DNA from 3 places in the Planococcus liqunii genome. Region 1 is predicted to be linked to each of the others. Evidence: riboswitches for the same ligand, from Rfam matches in the RefSeq annotation. Region 1 holds a riboswitch; each other region holds the start of a gene.
The links. Region 1 has a riboswitch for lysine ahead of dapA (4-hydroxy-tetrahydrodipicolinate synthase). Riboswitches for the same ligand answer to the same signal wherever they lie in the genome.

Region 1 (6,570 bases):
AGACGCGCTTTGATGCCATCGCGCCGCCGGAAGTGGGACAGTATGTCCACGAGAATATTAAAGGAAGCCGGTTAAGGTTGATGAATGCGGCAGGGCATAATCCGCATATCAGCGATTCGGAAGAAACGGTAAGGATGATAAAGGAATACTTGGAAAACTAGGAAGGGGATCCGGGGATGGATGAGCAACTGAACTTGGCGCCATTTTGCTATTTGGTGATTGATGAAAATTACAAGATTATCGAGATGAACGCGGCCATGCGGGAATTGGCCGGTGCAGAAAAGCACGTACCCGGCAATGTCCATAACCTGCTGACCGTCGCCTCCCGTGTCTATTTCCAAACGTACTTTATGCCTTCCATTGCGTTGCACGGAAGAGTCGATGAAATGTTTTTGACTTTAAAAGGCGCGGCCGGACCGGTTCCGGTGCTGATGAACACGGTCAAACGGAATGGCCTTTACGAATGTGCCTTGATCCCGATGACGATCCGCGGCGAATATGAAAAGGAATTGCTGCTGGCCAAGCGCAATGCAGAAAAAATCAACCAGGAAGCGGTGGAAGCCTATGCCAAGCTGCAGAACTTGCTGGCCGAAGTCGAGCAGAAGCAGCGGGAGCTGGAAGAATTGAACGCCAACCTGCAGCAGATGACGACTACCGACCCGTTGACCGGCCTGAAAAACCGGCGTTATCTGGAAGAGGCATTGTCGGAATTGGCAGGCCAGGCAGAAGCCGGCCTGCCTTTGGCGCTTCTCATCATTGATATCGATTTTTTTAAACGCGTCAATGATACATACGGCCACCAGATGGGAGATGCCGTGTTGCAGGAATTATCCTGGAAGCTGCTGAACGAAGCAACCGGACACGGCATTGCTGCCCGTATGGGCGGAGAGGAATTTGTCATTCTTTTGGCGGATTCGGCCAAACCGAAAGCCGAGGCGTTTGCTGAAGAGCTTCGCCGGAAAATTGAACATGGCGAGTGGGTTCATATACCGGTTACAGTCAGTATCGGTGTGGCCATTTTTGAAACCGGCGACAATGCAGACTCTTTGTTTGCCCGCGCGGATGAAGCGTTGTATGCTTCGAAAAATGCAGGCAGGAACCGGGTTACGGTAGCATAAGAGTAAACCGGCCATTTTGCAAAACCAGGCCTTTTCAGTGTTTTTTCACTGGAAAGGCTTTTTTCTGTAGGAAGGGCTGAAAACCCATGGAAATATATTTGCAGAAAGGTATCCGTGGCGTTTCGAGGCAGTTATAATTAATTAACAAATCTTACGAATAGTGCTTATGGAGGTCAGGATGGATAAAGAGATCAGGTTGCTTGGGGAGCGCGTGGAACAAGACCAGCGTTTAATAGCCGAACTTATACAAGAAGAAACTTTAAAAAATGCCAGCAACGAAGAACGGGGGCAATACAAAGAATTTTTGGAAGCCGTCTCTCAGTTTCGGATGGGCTTTATCAAGCTGTTGGGAAAATCGATTCAAAATTATACCGATCCCGAAACGGTCTTTAAGGAAATTTCCACATGGGGGGAAGCTACGGGGAATCATTTTTTGAAAGAAGGCATGTCGCTTGATAGTGCCTTGGCAGAGACGCATTTGTACCGCAAGCATATCGGCAAGGTCATTAAAACAGAAGCCCTGCATAGAAAGATGCCATTGGAAATCCTGTTTGAGGTGATGGAGTTTTTCCATTCCCTGCTGGACCATGCTGCCCATTCTTACAGTTCAACGTATATCAACAGCTATCAGAAGAATTTGGCAGTTGCCCGGCAAGAATTCCTGGAGTTGTCATCACCGGTTGTCCCGGTGAATGACCAAATTGCCATTTTGCCGATTGTTGGAGCCATTGAAGTGGACCGCGCACAGCACATTCTCGAAAAAACCCTGCTTGCTGTTGGCCGCCTGCAGGTTTCCGTGCTCATCATCGACTTGTCGGGTGTCGTTAAAGTCGATTCAATGGTTGCCGAGCAAATCATCAAGCTAACGCAATCCTTGAACCTGATCGGCGTCAAAGCCGTCTTGACCGGCATCCGCCCGGAAATCGCCCAAACCATGGTCCAGCTCGGAATCGACGTCAATCAGCTGGCGCTGGGTGGAAGCTTGAAACAGGCATTTAAAAAACTGACTGAAATGAAGTAAGAGAAAAACCGCTGAAGCGTTGGCTTCAGCGGTTTTCTGCTTATTCTTCATTTATTGAATCCAATTAGGAATTGACTCTGCCAGACGACAATACCTGACGCAATGTCAGAGTTTCAGATTCGTTCAATGGAATCATCGGCAAGCGGACGTTGCCGACTTCTACGCCTGACAAATTCAAGGCAGTTTTTACCGGCACCGGGTTTGGTGCAGCAAACAGGGCATTCATGACCGGCAGAAGCCTGCGGTGTGCTGCTGCAGCCGCTGTATTGTTGCCGTTTCGGAAGTTCGTGATCATGTCTTTCATTTCGTTTCCGATGATATGCGCCGCGACTGAGACGATGCCGTTGCCTCCAATCGAAAGAATCGGCAAGGTCAAGCTGTCGTCTCCGCTGTAAAGCGTGAAGGAATCGTCGGTGCGTTCAATGATTTCAGCCGCGGCGTCCAAGTTGCCGCTCGCTTCTTTGATGGAGACGATGTTGTCAATTTGCGACAAGCGGACAACGGTATCTACGGACAAGTTGACGACGCTGCGCCCCGGGATGTTGTATAGCATGATCGGCAGGCGTGTTGATGCGGCAATGGCCCGGAAATGCTGGAACATGCCTTCCTGTGAAGGTTTATTGTAATACGGCGTTACCAGCATAATGGCGTCGACGCCGACGTCTTCCGCTTGTTTGGTCAGGGAGATGGATGCGCGCGTGTTGTTTGATCCGGTTCCGGCAATGATGGGAATGCGCCCTTTGGCTGTTTCCACGACGAATTTGAACAGCTGCACTTTTTCTTCCGTCGAAAGAGTCGGCGATTCACCGGTTGTGCCGGCCACCACCAGCCCATCTGATCCGTTGGCGATCAAATGCTCCACTAAGTTTTTAGTTGCTGGAAAGTCGATTTCCCCGTTTGCATCAAATGGCGTCACCATTGCTGTAATAATTTGGCCGAAATTCATAATACCACCCTTTTCTCATTTTTTTTAGAATCAGAGGTGATGGACCAGCCGCATGTAAAATAAAAAAGCAGCAACGAAGGCATCGTTGCTGCGTATAGAAACAATGTTCATCCATCGTTTCTGTGCGTCAGATAGCCCTCCATATAGTTTCCTATATGACAGTCCTACATTTGTTTAATGCAGAACCAGCGGAATCGACCATGAGTGCCTCACCGCTTCGGCAAATCCCCCTTTCCAGGAACGTCACAGGATCTCATTACTCCTCGGTTCGTGTACTGATGGTTTTTGCGCCTCTATCCTCACTCCGTGTTTACAGGAGCAAGAAAATATTGAATTAGCTAAACTTTATCAAATTCCCTTTCCAAATGCAAGGGAAGGGCGTACTATTTTTACTGAAATGGAGGGAAGCACTGTGAATGAGCAGCAACGCGATGAACGATTGAACATCCGCACCGCGAAGAGCCAAGCAGGCTTTCCGGGTTCGCTGCACCACAACCGCTACGAGCCCACGCCGTATGCGCTGCTGGACATTCTGTTCGGCGAATACAGACTGGCGCCTGAAGACCGGCTCGTAGATTTTGGCTGCGGCAAAGGCCGGCTGAATTTCTATGTACATCACCGCTTTGATGTGGAGTCGGCCGGCGTCGAGATGGATGAAGCCTTTTACGAAGAAGCATTGGAAAACCGTGCACATTATGAGAAGAAGTACAGACAGGCCAAAGGGAAGATTGATTTTTGCTGCTGCCTGGCACAGGATTATGGCGTTGCGCCGGGAGACAACCGGTTTTATTTCTTTAATCCGTTTTCGATCCAGATTTTTATGTCTACTGTCAACAATATTTTAAATTCGGTGGAAGAGGCGCCGCGCCAGGTCGAGTTGATCCTGTTTTTTCCGTCGGAGGATTACGTAGACTATTTGGAACACCGGACGCTGTTTGAACAGACGGCGGAAATCCCGCTTCCGGGCATGGAGCGCGACCTCCGCGAACGCTTCCTGATTTACCGGCTTCCGTGAAGTGGATTAGAACTTGCGCTAATTGGGGTATAAGCTTAAGAAAAGTGTATTTGCGAGGAGCGAATTTTTATGAAGTGGAGAGGCAGGCAAGGCAGCAGAAACGTCGAAGACCGGAGAGGGTCTGGAGGCGGCGGAGGGAAACTGGTAGCAGGCGGCGGCATCGGCGGTTTGCTTATTGTCCTTTTGTTTGCGTTTCTTGGAGGCGACCCGGGCATTCTGCTGGATGGCGCCGGTTCTGGCACGCAGTCGAATGAACCTTACGTAGAAACCGAGCAGGAGCAGGAACTGGCCGATTTTGTATCGGTGGTGCTGGCGGATACGGAATATGTCTGGGCAGAAGTTTTTGCGAAGCAGGGCATGGAGTATGCCGAACCGACATTGGTCCTTTTTAATGGCAGCGTGGAATCTGCTTGTGGAACCGCAGGGGCGGCAGTCGGTCCGTTCTATTGTCCAGGTGACCAAAAGCTCTACATCGACTTAAGTTTCTACGATGAATTACAGCAGCAGTTCCAGGCGCCGGGCGATTTTGCAATGGCCTATGTCATTGCCCATGAAGTCGGGCACCACGTACAGAATTTACTGGGTGTTATGGAACAAGTCCAGCCGCTGCGGAACCAGCTGAGCGAAGAGGAATACAATAAACTGCAGGTTAAGCTTGAATTGCAGGCTGATTACTACGCCGGTGTCTGGGCGCACCATGCACAGGGCATGGACCTTCTGGAAGAAGGGGACCTGGAAGAAGCCTTGACGGCAGCAAGTGCTGTCGGGGATGACACCATCCAGAAACGCTCGCGCGGTTATGCGGTTCCGGAGAGTTTTACACACGGTACTTCCGAACAGCGCAAGCGCTGGTTCTATAAAGGGTTTGACAGCGGAACCATCCAAGGCGGCGATACGTTCAATGCTCCGGAACTGTGACGCTTTCCTGCGAAAAAAATCGGGAAACGAAGAGCCCTGCATTGATATTTTTGGTGTTGTGATTCATTATTGAAATAGACAGTCTTTTCGCGTTACAGCGGGAAGAAATCAGTTCTATGAAGGAAGAAATTTTATGCATGAAGAAAATATTACACGCATCCAGCTTGACGGCCGTGAACTGATCCTCATCGGGACAGCGCACGTATCGCGCCAAAGTGCAGAACAAGTCAAGCAGGTCATCGAAACGGAACGTCCGGATTCGGTTTGCATAGAACTTGATGCACAGCGCTATCAGTCAGTCATGGAAAACAGCAAATGGAAAGAGACCGATATTTTCAAAGTCATCAAGGAAAAGAAATCGAGCCTGTTGTTGATGAATCTGGCCATTTCTTCGTTCCAGAACCGCTTAGCGGACCAGTTCGGTATCAAGCCGGGCCAGGAAATGATTCAGGGAATCGCATCAGCCAAAGAAACAGGGGCAGAACTGGTGCTTGCTGACCGCAACATCCAAGTGACGTTCTCGCGGATTTGGAGCAATATCGGGTTTATGGGGAAAGCGCAGCTATTGACGTCGGTGTTCTTCAGCATTTTCAGCAAAGAGACGATTTCCGAGGAAGACCTGGAAAAAATGAAATCACAAGATACGCTGAATGCAGTACTGAACGATTTTACGCAATCGTTTCCGAGGCTGAAAAAACCGCTGATCGACGAACGCGACCAATACTTGGCGCAGAAAATCAAAGATGCGCCGGGCGATAAAGTGGTGGCTGTTCTTGGCGCCGCCCATGTGCCGGGGATTACGAAAGAGATCCATAACGACCATGATTTAAAAGCGCTGTCCGAAGTGCCGCCGAAATCGAAATGGCCGACCATTATCGGATGGGCGCTGCCAATTCTTTTAATCGCGCTGCTGGCCATCACGTTTTACAACAACCCGGCAGCGGGCATTGACGGCACCATCAGTTGGGTGCTGTGGACCGCTTCACTTGGCGCAATCGGCGCCGCATTGGCATTTGGCCATCCGTTGGCGATTTTGACCGCCTTTGTCGGAGGGCCGGTCGGCGCACTGCATCCACTGCTTGCTGCCGGTTGGTTCTCGGGCCTGATGCAGGCTTACGTGAGACGCCCGAATGTCGGCGATTTTGAAACATTGTCGAGAGATGTCTTTACGCTGAAAGGCTTCTGGGATAATAAAGTCACACGGGTCCTTTTGGTGGTCGTTCTCACCAACCTGGGAACAGCAGCCGGCAATATTATAGGCAGCGCCGATGTGATCCGGTTGTTCCTGAAAAATCTATAATTCCCTAAAACCAGACGCAAAGTTCGCGTCTGGTTTTTTTATTTTGGGCAGCGTTGAAAAAATGGAAAAGGGGTATAGAAGAGCAGCAAGACATTATGGTTGAGGAGGAACTGCTGATGGGCCTCTTTGTCATGGGTATTCTGCTCTGGTCACTGGTCATCGCTTCAGTCATCCTGTTTATCTACGGTTTGTGGAAAAGTTCATGGAAAGCGCTTGTGTGGAGCGGTGCCGCCATATTGGTTCCGATGATGC
Region 2 (6,570 bases), 1.7 Mb from region 1:
TAAGCGGAGCTGGCCATATCCCCAGTCTCCCAGTATATAATCGTATTTCGCCAGGATTTCGCTGTAGCGGTTGGCCAGTGCCTCTTGCTGAAATCCTTCCCGGTAATCGATTATCACTTCATATTCCCATTGATCTAATATAACCATCGTTATCACCATCCATTAGCTGTTTGAAACAGCTGCTTGTATATCTCCAAGACGCTGGCGTTCTTTTGCGGCTGCGTTGACTTGCTCATCCGCATGGTAGCTGCTGCGGACGAGCGGCCCTGACTGGCAATGCGAAAATCCTTTTTCCATTGCAATTTCCCACAGGTCCTTAAACTCTTTTGGTGAATAGTATTTCTGCACCTTCAAGTGTTTTTTGGAGGGCTGCAAATACTGGCCAATTGTCATGATATCAACATCATTTGCCCGCAAATCGTCCATGACTTCAAGTATTTCTTCTTTTGTTTCGCCCAGTCCGATCATCAGTGAAGACTTAGTCGGAATTTCCGGACGGATTTCTTTTGCCCGTTTCAATAGTTCGAGCGAACGGTCATACGTTGCCCGTGCACGGACTCTCGGCGTCAATCTTCGGACGGTTTCGATATTGTGATTTAAAATATCGGGTTCCGCCACCATCAGGCGTTCCAGGTTTTCATACACTCCGCCCATATCAGAAGGCAGAACTTCAACAGTCGTAAATGGATTTAAACGTTTGATGGCGCGAACAGTTTCAGCAAACACTTCCGAGCCGCCGTCTTTTAGGTCATCGCGGGCTACAGCTGTTATTACTGTATGCTTTAAATTCATCAATTGCACAGATTTTGCTACACGTTCCGGTTCCTGAAGATCCAGTTCATTCGGCAACCCAGTCTTAACTGCACAAAAACGGCAGGCACGGGTACAAACAGCCCCTAGAATCATAAAAGTGGCCGTTCTGCGGGTTCCCCAGCATTCATGGATGTTTGGGCAACGGGCTTCTTCACAAACCGTATTCAGGTTGTTTTCCCGCATCATCTTTTTCAGATCCGTATAGTTTTCATTTGTGTTGAGTTTGATCTTTAACCAATCGGGCTTCCTTAGATGTTCCTGTTCAACTGACACGCTCATCGTCCCCATTCTGTTAAGTTATGTATGAAACCATTCCATCCAAATGTACCATAAAGAATGTTCGCTCACAATATAACAAAAGATGGAAGGCTTTCTATATGCACAAAAAAGCCCGGAAGCTGATGCTCCGGGCTTTTTTATCAAGCTGCTCTTTTTGCAGCTCTGCTTTTGCTGACGGCGTGCATGATGCTTGCCACTAATCCGCCCCAAATGATGACCATTCCGATAATCATTACTACGATTGCGCTTGTTGACATCAAATACGCCCCCTTATTTTTCTTCTTCAAATTCTGCATGGTCTTTATGCCATTTTCCAAAAGACGCCAACACACCTAAGATAATGGCCGCTGCAGCTACTGTTACTCCAGCTGACATGATAAACATGTCGGAATAACCCTCGTAATTTCCATTCTCTGTATCAAACTGTTTTAAAAGATTCACTTTAAACAACCCGAACATCATATATCCTAATACAATCGGCGTCACGATACCCAAGCAGATTTTCCACCATCCGCCAAGCCGGATATCCGAAATAGCATCAGCATGGCCTTTAAGCATATCCGCTTTTCGGAATACCCACACCACTAAGATAACTTCTACTAAACCGATGAAAGCTACCCCGAACTGATTGATGAAGTAATCGACTACATCCAGGAAGTACAATCCGCCTTGAGTAGCAAACAAAATTGAAATCAAAGCAGCCAGTCCGCCACCAAAAGCCAAGGATTTATTTCGAGAAATGCCAAATTTCTCTGAAACGCCGGCTACATAAGTTTCTGTAATTGAAATCAATGAAGTCAGTCCGGCAAGCGTCAATGACAAGAAGAATAGTGCTCCAAACAAGCCATTGAAGCCGGGAAATTCATTGATAATCTGCGGGAATACCACAAACGCCAAACCAACGCCGGCTGCTGCTACATCTGCAACTGCAACTCCCTGCTGATTTGCCATAAAGCCTAAAGCGGCAAATATCCCAATACCGGCAAGCAACTCGAATGCTGAGTTGGCAAATCCCGTAATGAATGCATTATTGGTCAAATCTGATTTTTTTGGAAGGTAACTTGCGTAAGTAATCATGATGGCAAATGCTACAGATAAGCTAAAGAAAATATGACCATAAGCTGCGACCCAAACTGCCGGGTTCATAAGCTCTTCAATATTCGGCTTGAAGAATGCATCAAGCCCCATCAACGCGCCATCTAAAGTTACAGCACGCAACACGACGATTAAGAAAATAACAACAAGTGTCGGTATAAAGATGCGGTTTGCCAGTTCAATCCCCTTTTTGACACCGGCAAATAATATTCCAAGCGTAATTATCCAAACAAATGCTAATGGAATAAAGACTCCCCATACAATTCCGCCCGTTTGCCCAGGCTGCACCGTTAAATGTAAAAATTCATTAAACAAGAACCCTTCTGTATCTGATCCCCACGCTAAATTGAATGAGAAGATGGTATAGCGAATTGCCCAGGCGATAATAACAGCATAATAACAGGAAATGATAAACGATACGAAAACTGCCCACCATCCGAGCCATTCCAGTTTTTTCCCACTCATTCTAAAGAATGATAGGGGCGCTGATCCACGAAACTTTTGACCAATGGTGAATTCCATGATTAAAATCGGGATTCCTGCTGTAAGCAGAGCGAATAAGTACGGTATAAAGAATGCTCCTCCACCATTTTCATAAGCGACGTATGGAAAACGCCAAATGTTTCCTAAACCTACTGCGGAACCGATTGCCGCCATAACGAAACCGGCTCGCGTACCCCATTGCGAACGTTCCATTTTTGTTCCCCCTTTGTGCTCCCATTTTTATTACAGAAAAATAGGAAGTTTGTTTATTTTCAGATTATTTGATAATCTAAAAATAGTATAACTATGAGGGCAATTAAAGTAAAGACAAATTAAAAGATTCCAAAAGAAAACTATTAAAATAATAATAAAAAAGCAGAGATTTTAAATCTCTGCTTTTTTATTATTGAGTATTTACTTGTTTTCCAACTAAAGAACCCTGCTTAGACCAGATTACAAACAATATCACTAAAATAACAATAACGGATGCTAGTGCCAGCCAAAGCGAACCGGTAAACCCTATGACAATATACCCTACCGCGCCAATCGCAGCAGCGGTCAATGCATAAGGCAATTGCGTTAAGACGTGATCCATATGGTTGCTCCCCGCTCCCGTCGACGACAAAATCGTGGTATCCGAAATAGGTGAGCAATGGTCGCCGAATACGGCTCCTGCCAATACTGCTGCCAATGCCGGCAACAAAAGTTCAGGCGCCGCCTGAGCCATAATATTTCCTGCGATCGGAAGCAATATTCCGAACGACCCCCATGAAGTTCCTGTTGAAAATGCCATAAACCCTGCAAGTACATATAACAATACCGGCAAAACTGCTGTCGGCAAGTTCCATGCAGTGACAAGGTCTGCCAAATACAAGCCGGTTTGAAGGGCATCGATCAAGTAGCTCAACGACCAGGCAAAGATTAAAATGAACACCGCTCCGGACATGGACTTAATGCCTTCAGCAATCCCTTTAAACATCCATGTCGCATTGGCCGTTTTGTTCTTTTTAAATTGTCTCACGTACAACAGAATAGAAGAAACCGCTCCGAGCAGCCCTCCTACCAGTAAGGAAGTTGGTACGTCGGTGTTTTCGAAAATTAACCAGATATCAAAAATTTGTCCAGCATTCTGGTAACCTGTGTACAGCATAGAACCGACAGTTCCGGCAATCAGCAAGATGATTGGCAGCAATAAATCCATGACATGGCCATGGGAATGCGTCGGGAAATCTTCCTTCATTTCACCTGGAATTGTTTTATTGGCATCATATAATTCACCTGTTTCGATGGCACGGATTTCGTGTTTTCTCATCGCACCAAAATCCACGTCGCGAATGGCAATGAAAAAGACAATGGCCAAGGTGGCTATGACGTAAAAGTTCATCGGCGCCATCCATACGAAAGCTTGGAGAGCAGACATCTGTACATAGCTTTGGCCCGCTAAAATTGTTGCTACAATCCCGATAATTGCTGCTCCCCAGCTGGATACCGGTGAAATGACACAGACCGGTGCAGCGGTAGAATCGATGAAGTATGCCAGTTTAGCACGGGATACTTTATAGCGGTCCGTAATTGGACGCGCCACTTGTCCAACTGCCAAGGCATTAAAGTAATCATCGATAAATATAACCATGCCAAGCATTACTGTAAGAATTTTAGCGCCTCGGCGGCTCTTGATGCGTGTAGCTGCCCACTCTGCAAAAGCATGGCTTCCGCCGGACAAACTGACGAACGCAGTGATGATTCCGAGCAAGAGCAGGAACAGAATGATGAAGACGTTATAAGCGTTAAAGCCTTCGTCCCAGAACGTAATGGCAAATGAATTATAAACTTCCCGCAATGCTTCCAGCGGCGCAAACGATGTTAAAATCAAAGCACCCGCCACAATTCCCGCGCCGAGCGATAAAAGCACGCGGCGAGTCAGCAGCACCATGACAATCGCAATGATTGGCGGCAAGATCGAAAAAAAAGTGTTTTCCATGTTACAGATTCCTCCTGTTTTTTAGAATGGAAGAGAAAGAAAAAAGAACTCACTGTCTCCCAATGGATACAGTCAGCCCTCTACAATTCGTCTGTGCGTTCAAACACCAAACAACCCTGTAGCTCTTCGCCTATGTTAAAACATAAACGACAGTGGCATTCTTGTTCAGAATACCCCCAGCTCTTTTTTCAGTGACAGCAAAAAAAGAACTTCGGCAAAACTTCCTTTTGGATGTGTTCAACGTTGTCACACTCGCACATCGTACTTATAAGTTTTGCAGCCTCTACCCATCAATATTTATTTCATAGTAAGCATAGCCCATACAATTTACAAAATCAAATGTATATTAAGTGCGAATTTTCTTTCAACGGATGGCTTTGCTCCGGAAATACTGGCTGAAAACGTCCCGCAGGAATTCGGGCATAAAATACTTTTTCGGAGCGCGCTTCAGCGATGGGAAAAAGTAGCCGAACGTAAACATATCCAATGTAATCAGTTCGAAGGTTTCGTCGTGGGCTGCCGGTTTTCCGCCGACAAACAGCTGATGATTTCTCAACTCCAGGCCCACCCGGATCATTTTGCCGACCACTGCTCCCCGGAACCCCATCCCTTTCAATTCAATATGCGGCCACTCTGCATTTAAGGACTGCATATAAATTTCTTTCAGCTCTGCCCCGGTCAGCTCGATCAAACACGGATTAATCGGATGCGGCAGCATTTTATGGAAGTCGTAGCGGGTTGCTTTTCCGATCGGCATGTCTTCCATAAACAACCCGGCATTAAATAACGCACAAGGAGCACCTGAAAATTCCAGCAAGGCTTCGCCAAACAATTCAGCAAGTGCGGAGTCTTTGAACCATTCCGCCTTCAACTCTTTCTCATTATAAAAAATCGGCTCATCCAATTGCGCTTTGCCTTGTTCAATCAGCAGCTCGTTGAATGTGTCGTCGCTGTTTTGCAGCGTCGCGGTTTCAATCAATTGCGCTTTTTTCTCCTGGAGAAAGGGCTCGATGGTGACATGGCCAATGTACATGCCAAATTTTCCAGCGGCACCGAGCAAAGTATTGCCGATTAATTTTCCTTCATGAAAAATATGGTGTGTATGGGCTCCTAGAATCACGTCAATGTCCGGGCATAATTCCGCTAAATATTCGTCTTCCTTGACGCCCAAATGCGATAGGCAGATAATCAGGTCTGCCTCTCCTTTAATAGCCTCTACAGCCTCTATAATGGCGTTTTTAGCGTCTGAAATCGTCCAGCCGAGGCGTTTATAGAACGGGGTGAATTCGGCCGTAGCGCCGACGAGACCAATGGTATACCCGCTTTTTGTTTCGATCAGCCGGTGCGGTTTTGCCCATTCGGGACGGTCGCCGTTCGGCTCATGCAAATTAGCGACAATCACGTCAAAATCAGCTTGTACATATAATTCGTCCAATTCTTCTTTGGACAGCGTAATGCCCTCATTATTGCCGATGGTTACCGCATCGTACTCGGCATCATTCAGCAATTCCACATTGCCTTTTCCGGCTGTTCCTTCCGTGTAAGGATGCGAGCGGTCGACATGGTCGCCGATATCGAGAATCAGGCAGATGTCCCCTTCTTCCTCATGCCAGCGCTTCCGCTCAGCCAGTAAGTTCTTGATGCGCGGCCAATTCGAAAAATGGCTGTGCAAATCGTTTGTATGATATATATGAATGGTCTCACCCATTACTTCCACCTCTTTAAGAACTGAATAATCCTTCGTAGATCGAGCGCAGCCCCAACACCAATAAGGCAATGCGCAATATGACGACAAGCGTCTCAGACTGAAGTTTTTTGTTTAACCCTGCCCCTATTTTCGCCCCGATATAAGCTCCGGGCACTACAGCCAATGTGTAAATCCATGGAATGTTGCCAAGTGAAAAATGGGTGATGGAGTT
Region 3 (6,570 bases), 1.9 Mb from region 1:
TGCTATTCTATTTCTGTTTGTAGAATGTGAATTTTATCACAAAAAATATACTTCAGCTATTCTGGTAAGGATTAAGCTATTTTTTTCTATACTCCTATAACAATTCTGCTTTACCGCGTTAAAAGGGAGATGCATTGTCATTTTTCTGACATATATAATAACATGGCAGTCTTTATCTTTGTTCAAACTGGCCATTTACTTTCGTAATCCGGTCCAATCCACTAAATGAAATCCTCTGTTCTTCTTTGCTCCAGCAGAAGGCAAACCCGAACCGCTTAATACATGGGCATCAGCAAAACAAAAAAGCGCCCGCTCACGAGCGGACGCTTTCCCTCTATTCGCTTATTCCGATAAGCCGAATGCATCGTGCAGCGCATTGGCGGCTTCTTTCATATCCGTTCCCGGTACGACGACGGAAATTTTAATTTCCGACGTACTGACCATTTTGACTGGAATGCCCTGGACTCGGAGAATGTCGAACATTTGCGCCGCCACGCCAGGATTGGAAACCATGCCGGAACCGACAATGGAAACTTTTGATAAGCCGACTTCGTAATTCGCCGCTGAGAAGCGGATGTCTTCCTGGAATTCGTTCAGTACGCGTTTTGTTTCTTCGAGGCTTTCTTCTTTGATGGAGAAAGACACCGACGGCGGAAATTCGTCCGTGATGCTTTGCACAATGATGTCCACATCAATGTGGTGTTCGGCCAGCTTCGTAAAAATATTGGCCAGTGAACCATTGAACGGTTTTTTATACGAAACGGTTACCCGTGCAATGCCCGGTTCAAATGCAACGCCGCGAACGATTAAGTTTTTCTCCACAGTGATCACCTCTTGTATGATTGTGCCCGGTTCGTCCGAATAGCTGGCTCGGACGGATAACGGGACTTTATTGTTTTTCGCAAATTCTACAGCACGCGGATGCAGGACGCCTGCACCCAGATTGGCAAGTTCAAGCATTTCGTCATACGAGATCTGCTCAAGTTTGCGTGCGCCGGTCACGGAACGCGGATCGGACGTGTACACACCGTCCACATCGGTATAAATCTCGCATTTGTCTGCACCAAGTGCGGCAGCGAGCGCCACAGCAGTCGTATCAGAACCGCCGCGGCCAAGCGTCGTAATGTTGCCGATCCGGTCCACTCCCTGGAATCCGGCAACCACACAAATATAGCCGTTATCAAGCACCCGTTCCAGCCGCTCGGTGTGGATGGTTTCAATGCGGGCGTTGCGCGGAACAGATTCCGTTTCAATGCCTGCTTGCCAGCCGGTAAACGACAGCGCTTCATGGCCCAACGATTTAAACGCCATCGCCAACAGTGAAATGGTCACTTGTTCGCCAGTAGCGAGCAGCATGTCCATTTCCCGTTTTGACGGCTCCGCTGATATCTCTCCTGCCAATGCTAGCAGTGTATCAGTCGTTTTGCCCATTGCGGACACAACAATCACGACCCGATGGCCTTTTTCTTTTTCCCGGATTGCCCGTTTGGCGACACCGATGATTTTTTCCGGTGTTGCCACAGAAGTCCCGCCAAATTTCATTACGACTGTTTTCATGTCCATTCACTCCCACATTTTTAAGATGTGGCTCTCAGCATGCCAAGTTTGGCAATAAAAAAAGGCAGCTCGCTGCGCCTGCAGCAAACTACCTCTTTTATCATGTACGAATACGAAAAACGTCCATGTGAGATAGCCCTCCAGAGATTGACTCTGACAGCCCGGCACTTCTTAAATGCCGAACCAGCACACGGGTTTGCAACCACTCCGCACACTTCGGCGACCGCCCCTTTTTCCAAACCTCACAGATTTTGCAAATCTCCGAATGGATACTATTGACGTTCGCGCCTCTATCATCACTTTTCCAAGTGATTCAATTATGTTTTTACGATAGCATGTTATTGCTCGCTTGGCAATGCCTGCTGGGCAAAATGCTGCTGGATGGATGTCGCAAGGCTTAGCGGCATGCCCGCTTCCTTCAACTCATCTACTGTCGCTTCTTTGATTTTCTTGACGGAACCGAAATGCTTCAGCAGCTGCTGTTTGCGTTTTGGCCCGACGCCTTCCAAGTTATCGAGGGCCGACTGGATCGAATTCTTCCCGCGCAGCTGGCGGTGGAACGTGATGACGAACCGGTGAACTTCGTCCTGGATGCGCTGCAATAGATAAAACGCTTCACTCGTACGCTTCAGCGGCACCACTTCAATCGGATCTCCGTAAAGCAGCTGGGACGTCTGGTGCTTGGCGTCTTTTGCCAGGCCGGCGATCGGAATCGACAAGCCCAGTTCGTCTTCCAAGATTTCACGTGCGGACTCCATTTGCCCTTTCCCGCCGTCAATGACAATCAAATCCGGCAAAGGCAGGCCGTCTTTCAACACACGCGAATAGCGGCGCCGAATCACTTCCCGCATAGCGGCATAATCATCCGGTTTTGACGCATTGCGGGTTTTGTATTTGCGGTAGTCTTTTTTCGATGGCTTGCCGTCGATAAATGTGATCATCGCGGATACGGCGTCGGCTCCCTGAATATGCGAGTTATCGAATGCTTCAATGCGGAGTGGAGTGGCGATATTCATCGCTTCGCCAAGCTCCAAGCAAGCTCCGACCGTCCGCTCTTCTTGGCGCTCCAACAGCCCGAACTTTTCCTTGATGGCAATGTCGGCATTTTTCTTCGCCAGTTCCACCAAGTCTTTTTTCTTGCCGCGCTGCGGCACCAGCACCCGGATATCAAGCCATTCGCGCACCAGGTCCGCATCGACGCCTTCCGGCACCAGCACTTCGTTCGGTTTCATATGGTGCGACTGCTCGTAGAATTGCCCGAGGTACGTCATGAATTCGTCCTGCGGGTCGCGGTACAGCGGAAACAGCGAAACGTCCCGTTCGATCAGTTTGCCTTGGCGCACGAAAAACACCTGCACGCACATCCAGCCTTTGTCGACTGCATAGGCAAATACATCGCGGTTGGTAAAATCGTTCATCGCCATTTTCTGTTTTTCCATAACCGTTTCAATATGCGAGATTTGGTCGCGGTATTCCTTCGCCCGCTCAAACTCCAGGTTTTCGGAAGCCTCAGACATTTTTTCGACGAGCTGCTCTTTCACTTCCCGGAATCCGCCGTTCAGGAATTTCGTAATGCCGTCGATCATTTCCTGGTATGTTTCCTTTTCCACCGGTTTGATGCACGGCGCCAGGCACTGCCCCATATGGTAATAAAGGCAGGCGCGGTCCGGCATCGTGTGGCATTTCCGGAGCGGATACAGCCGGTCGAGCAATTTCTTCGTTTCACTTGCCGCGTAGGCATTTGGATAAGGTCCGAAGTATTTGCCTTTATCGCGCTTAACTTGGCGCGTAATGATCAACTTCGGATGGCGCTCACCCGTAATTTTCAAGTACGGATAGGTTTTGTCGTCTTTCAGCATGATATTGTATTTCGGATCATGCTTTTTGATCAAATTCAATTCCAAAATCAATGCTTCTTTTTCGGAATTGGTGACGATATATTCAAAATCCACGATTTCCCCTACCAACCGCTGCGTTTTGGCGTCATGGCTTCCCGTAAAATACGACCGCACGCGGTTTTTCAGCACCTTTGCCTTGCCGACATAGATAATCGTATTTTGGCGGTCTTTCATTAGATAACAGCCGGGCTGGTCGGGAAGGATTGCTAATTTATGTTGAATCAGTTCGTTTGCCATAGTCTCACCCTATTAAAAAACCGGGCCACCAGGACCCGGTTTAGAATTATGCGTGTTGATTAACCAATTCTGCCAAAGCTTCTTTTGGTCTGAATCCAACCACTTTGTCAACTGTTTCTCCGTCTTTCATCAATAGAAGAGTCGGAATTGACATGATGCCGTATTTGCCGGCAGTTTCTTGGTTTTCGTCGACGTCTACTTTTACGATTTTTACTTTATCGCTCATTTCAGCGTCTAATTCTTCCAATACTGGAGCAATCATTTTACAAGGTCCGCACCATGTAGCCCAAAAATCTACTAATACTAAACCTTCTGAGATTTCTTGTGAAAAGTTCTGATCTGTTCCGTGTACAATTGCCATGAATAATTCCTCCTTAGTAGTGTAACCAAACTATGCTCTGATTATAGCATGCCGAAATTCGCCTAGCTATTTATTTGCCTAATGCTTCTTTACCCGGAAAATACGGGGAATAAACGGAAAACTAAGCCGTTTCATTCGCTTCAGCCAGACGCTTTCCGCGGGCACGGCTTCAGCCGCTTCCTTCGCTTCGCTCAGTCCAGTTTCTTCAGCTCGTGCTATCCCGCAGGAGTCGCTGCCTTTCGCTCATTTCACTATTTACTGCATTAAAGTTCGGCTTCTATATAACAAGAGCGAAGGCACTATATAATCTTTAAAAGAAATAGAGGTTATCTAAAAAGTCGGTAAAATGACTTTCTAGACAACCCCTTTCTTTTAAATTTCTATATTACATAACCTTTTTAAATTCTTCAGTCAACATTGGAATAACTTCAAACAAGTCGCCCACGATGCCGTAATCTGCGACTTTGAAAATATTCGCTTCTGGATCTTTGTTGATTGCCACGATGACTTTCGAGTTGGACATGCCAGCCAAATGCTGGATGGCTCCTGAAATGCCGGCTGCAATGTAAAGGTCCGGTGTTACCACTTTTCCTGTTTGGCCGATTTGCAGCGAGTAGTCCACGTAATCCGCGTCACAAGCTCCACGCGAAGCGCCTACAGCGCCGCCAAGCAAGTTCGCCAATTCCTGAAGCGGTGCAAAACCGTCTGCACTCTTCACGCCGCGGCCTCCTGCAATAATCACTTTCGCTTCGGAAAGGTCAACCCCTTCAGCGGATTTGCGGACAACGTTTTTGATGATTGTGCGCAAGTTTGTGATGTCAACAGACAATGAGCTAACGTCGCCTGAACGTTCTTCTCTTGCAAGCGGTGCGATGTTGTTCGGACGTACCGTGAAGAACAACACACCATCTTTGTTTTTCACTTTTTCAAACGCTTTACCAGAGAAGATCGGACGAACAAATACAGCATCATCGCCTTCGCCTTCAATAGCAGTTACGTCAGAAATCAAACCGGATTGCAACTTCGTTGCAATTTTCGGCGACAAGTCTTTGCCGACCGCTGTGTGGCCGAAAACAAGTGCTTCCGGGCTTTCCTGTTCGACAACTGCCATAAGTGCCTGGCCATAGCCATCAGATGTATAGTGCTTCAAATGCGGGTGTTCGACTGTTACTACACGGTCCGCACCGTAGTTTACCAATTCTGCTCCAAATTCGCTGACAGCGTCCCCTAGCAGGACAGCTACCACTTCTCCGCCATCAGAAACTTGTTTTGCAGCAGCAATTGCTTCGAATGAGACATTGCGCAACGCGCCTTCGCGCGTTTCCGCCAATACTAATACTTTTTTCGACATAGTCCGTTTACCCCCTAAGTAGATGTGAAAATGTATGGAACGAAATCGTTGCGGTTAAAGATGAAGCAAGCTAATTATCAGGTCGCTTCCGCTTTTCTTTATTGTCCAGCTCCGGTGCCCAGCTCCTCGAGACGCTTCAGACAGGTCTGTGATGGCAAAGAGCGCCATCCCTGCCCAGTCTTCCAGCGCTTGTCGGGGCTGAACGGGACCTCTGCTTTTCTTATTGTCCAGCTGCGGCGACCAGATTCTCGGGTCATAAGCCACTTTGGCTGTGCGGCTGAAAACACGCCGCTTCGCCAAATCGTCTTATGCCTGTCGAATCTAAACGGTCGCCTCCGCTTTTCTTATTGTCCAGCTTCAATGGCCAGGCCCTCGGGGTCATAAGTCGTTCCGGCTGTGTGGCAAAAAGCGCCACTTCGCTGAATCGCCTTATGCCTGTCGGACCTTAACGGCCATTTCCGCTTTTCTTTATATAACTTTCGCTTCGTTGCGAAGCAGGCTGACCAATTCAGATACTTGGTTTGTCAAATCGCCTTCAAGGACGCGGCCTGCAGCTTTTTTCGGCGGCAAGTAAACTTCAATTGTTTCTGTTTTCGCTTCTACATCGTCTTCTTCGATATCCAGGTCATCCAGTTCCAGTTCTTCAAGCGGCTTTTTCTTTGCTTTCATGATTCCTGGAAGTGATGGATAACGCGGTTCGTTCAAGCCTTGCTGTGCAGTTACCAACAATGGCAATGACGTTTCAAGTTCTTCTGCATCCCCTTCGATGTCGCGGACGATCGTTACAGTAGAACCATCGATTTTCAAATCAGTGATCGTTGTTACGTAGTTGATGCCGAGCAAATCAGCTACGCGAGGCCCGACTTGTCCAGATCCGCCGTCAATAGCGACGTTCCCTGTCAAAATCAGATCCGGCTCTTTGTCTTTCAAGTATTCAGCCAGTATGTACGCAGAAGTAAACTGGTCCATTTCTTCTAAATCATCTTCAATATTGATCAAAACTGCTTTGTCAGCACCCATAGCCAATGCTGTGCGCAGCTGTTTTTCAGCTTCTTCTCCGCCCATTGTGACAACTGTTACTTCCCCGCCGTGCTCATCGCGGACAGTGATGGCTTCTTCAATCGCGTATTCATCGTATGGATTAATGATGAATTCCGCGCCGTCTT

Region 2: it holds a riboswitch for lysine, as region 1 does, so the genes downstream of both, QWY22_RS06330 (Na+/H+ antiporter NhaC family protein) here and dapA (4-hydroxy-tetrahydrodipicolinate synthase) in region 1, are expected to answer to the same signal.
Region 3: it holds a riboswitch for lysine, as region 1 does, so the genes downstream of both, QWY22_RS07575 (aspartate kinase) here and dapA (4-hydroxy-tetrahydrodipicolinate synthase) in region 1, are expected to answer to the same signal.

The regions. Positions count from the first base shown of each region.
Region 1 is NZ_CP129238.1:3,533,716-3,540,285, reverse strand. It holds gene QWY22_RS17485 (alpha/beta fold hydrolase) at 1-161, shown strand, start outside; gene QWY22_RS17480 (GGDEF domain-containing protein) at 177-1,118, shown strand; gene QWY22_RS17475 (STAS domain-containing protein) at 1,297-2,139, shown strand; gene dapA (4-hydroxy-tetrahydrodipicolinate synthase) at 2,204-3,085, opposite strand; lysine riboswitch at 3,210-3,389, opposite strand; gene QWY22_RS17465 (class I SAM-dependent methyltransferase) at 3,498-4,100, shown strand; gene ypfJ (KPN_02809 family neutral zinc metallopeptidase) at 4,170-5,018, shown strand; gene QWY22_RS17455 (TraB/GumN family protein) at 5,152-6,318, shown strand; gene QWY22_RS17450 (hypothetical protein) at 6,414-6,570, shown strand, end outside.
Region 2 is NZ_CP129238.1:1,263,840-1,270,409, reverse strand. It holds gene QWY22_RS06350 (YutD family protein) at 1-147, opposite strand, end outside; gene lipA (lipoyl synthase) at 163-1,086, opposite strand; gene QWY22_RS06340 (methionine/alanine import family NSS transporter small subunit) at 1,233-1,349, opposite strand; gene QWY22_RS06335 (sodium-dependent transporter) at 1,363-2,883, opposite strand; gene QWY22_RS06330 (Na+/H+ antiporter NhaC family protein) at 3,074-4,651, opposite strand; lysine riboswitch at 4,763-4,945, opposite strand; gene QWY22_RS06325 (bifunctional metallophosphatase/5'-nucleotidase) at 5,016-6,359, opposite strand; gene QWY22_RS06320 (sulfite exporter TauE/SafE family protein) at 6,373-6,570, opposite strand, start outside.
Region 3 is NZ_CP129238.1:1,494,145-1,500,714, reverse strand. It holds gene QWY22_RS07575 (aspartate kinase) at 343-1,557, opposite strand; lysine riboswitch at 1,683-1,858, opposite strand; gene uvrC (excinuclease ABC subunit UvrC) at 1,896-3,692, opposite strand; gene trxA (thioredoxin) at 3,739-4,053, opposite strand; gene QWY22_RS07560 (electron transfer flavoprotein subunit alpha/FixB family protein) at 4,439-5,404, opposite strand; gene QWY22_RS07555 (electron transfer flavoprotein subunit beta/FixA family protein) at 5,873-6,570, opposite strand, start outside.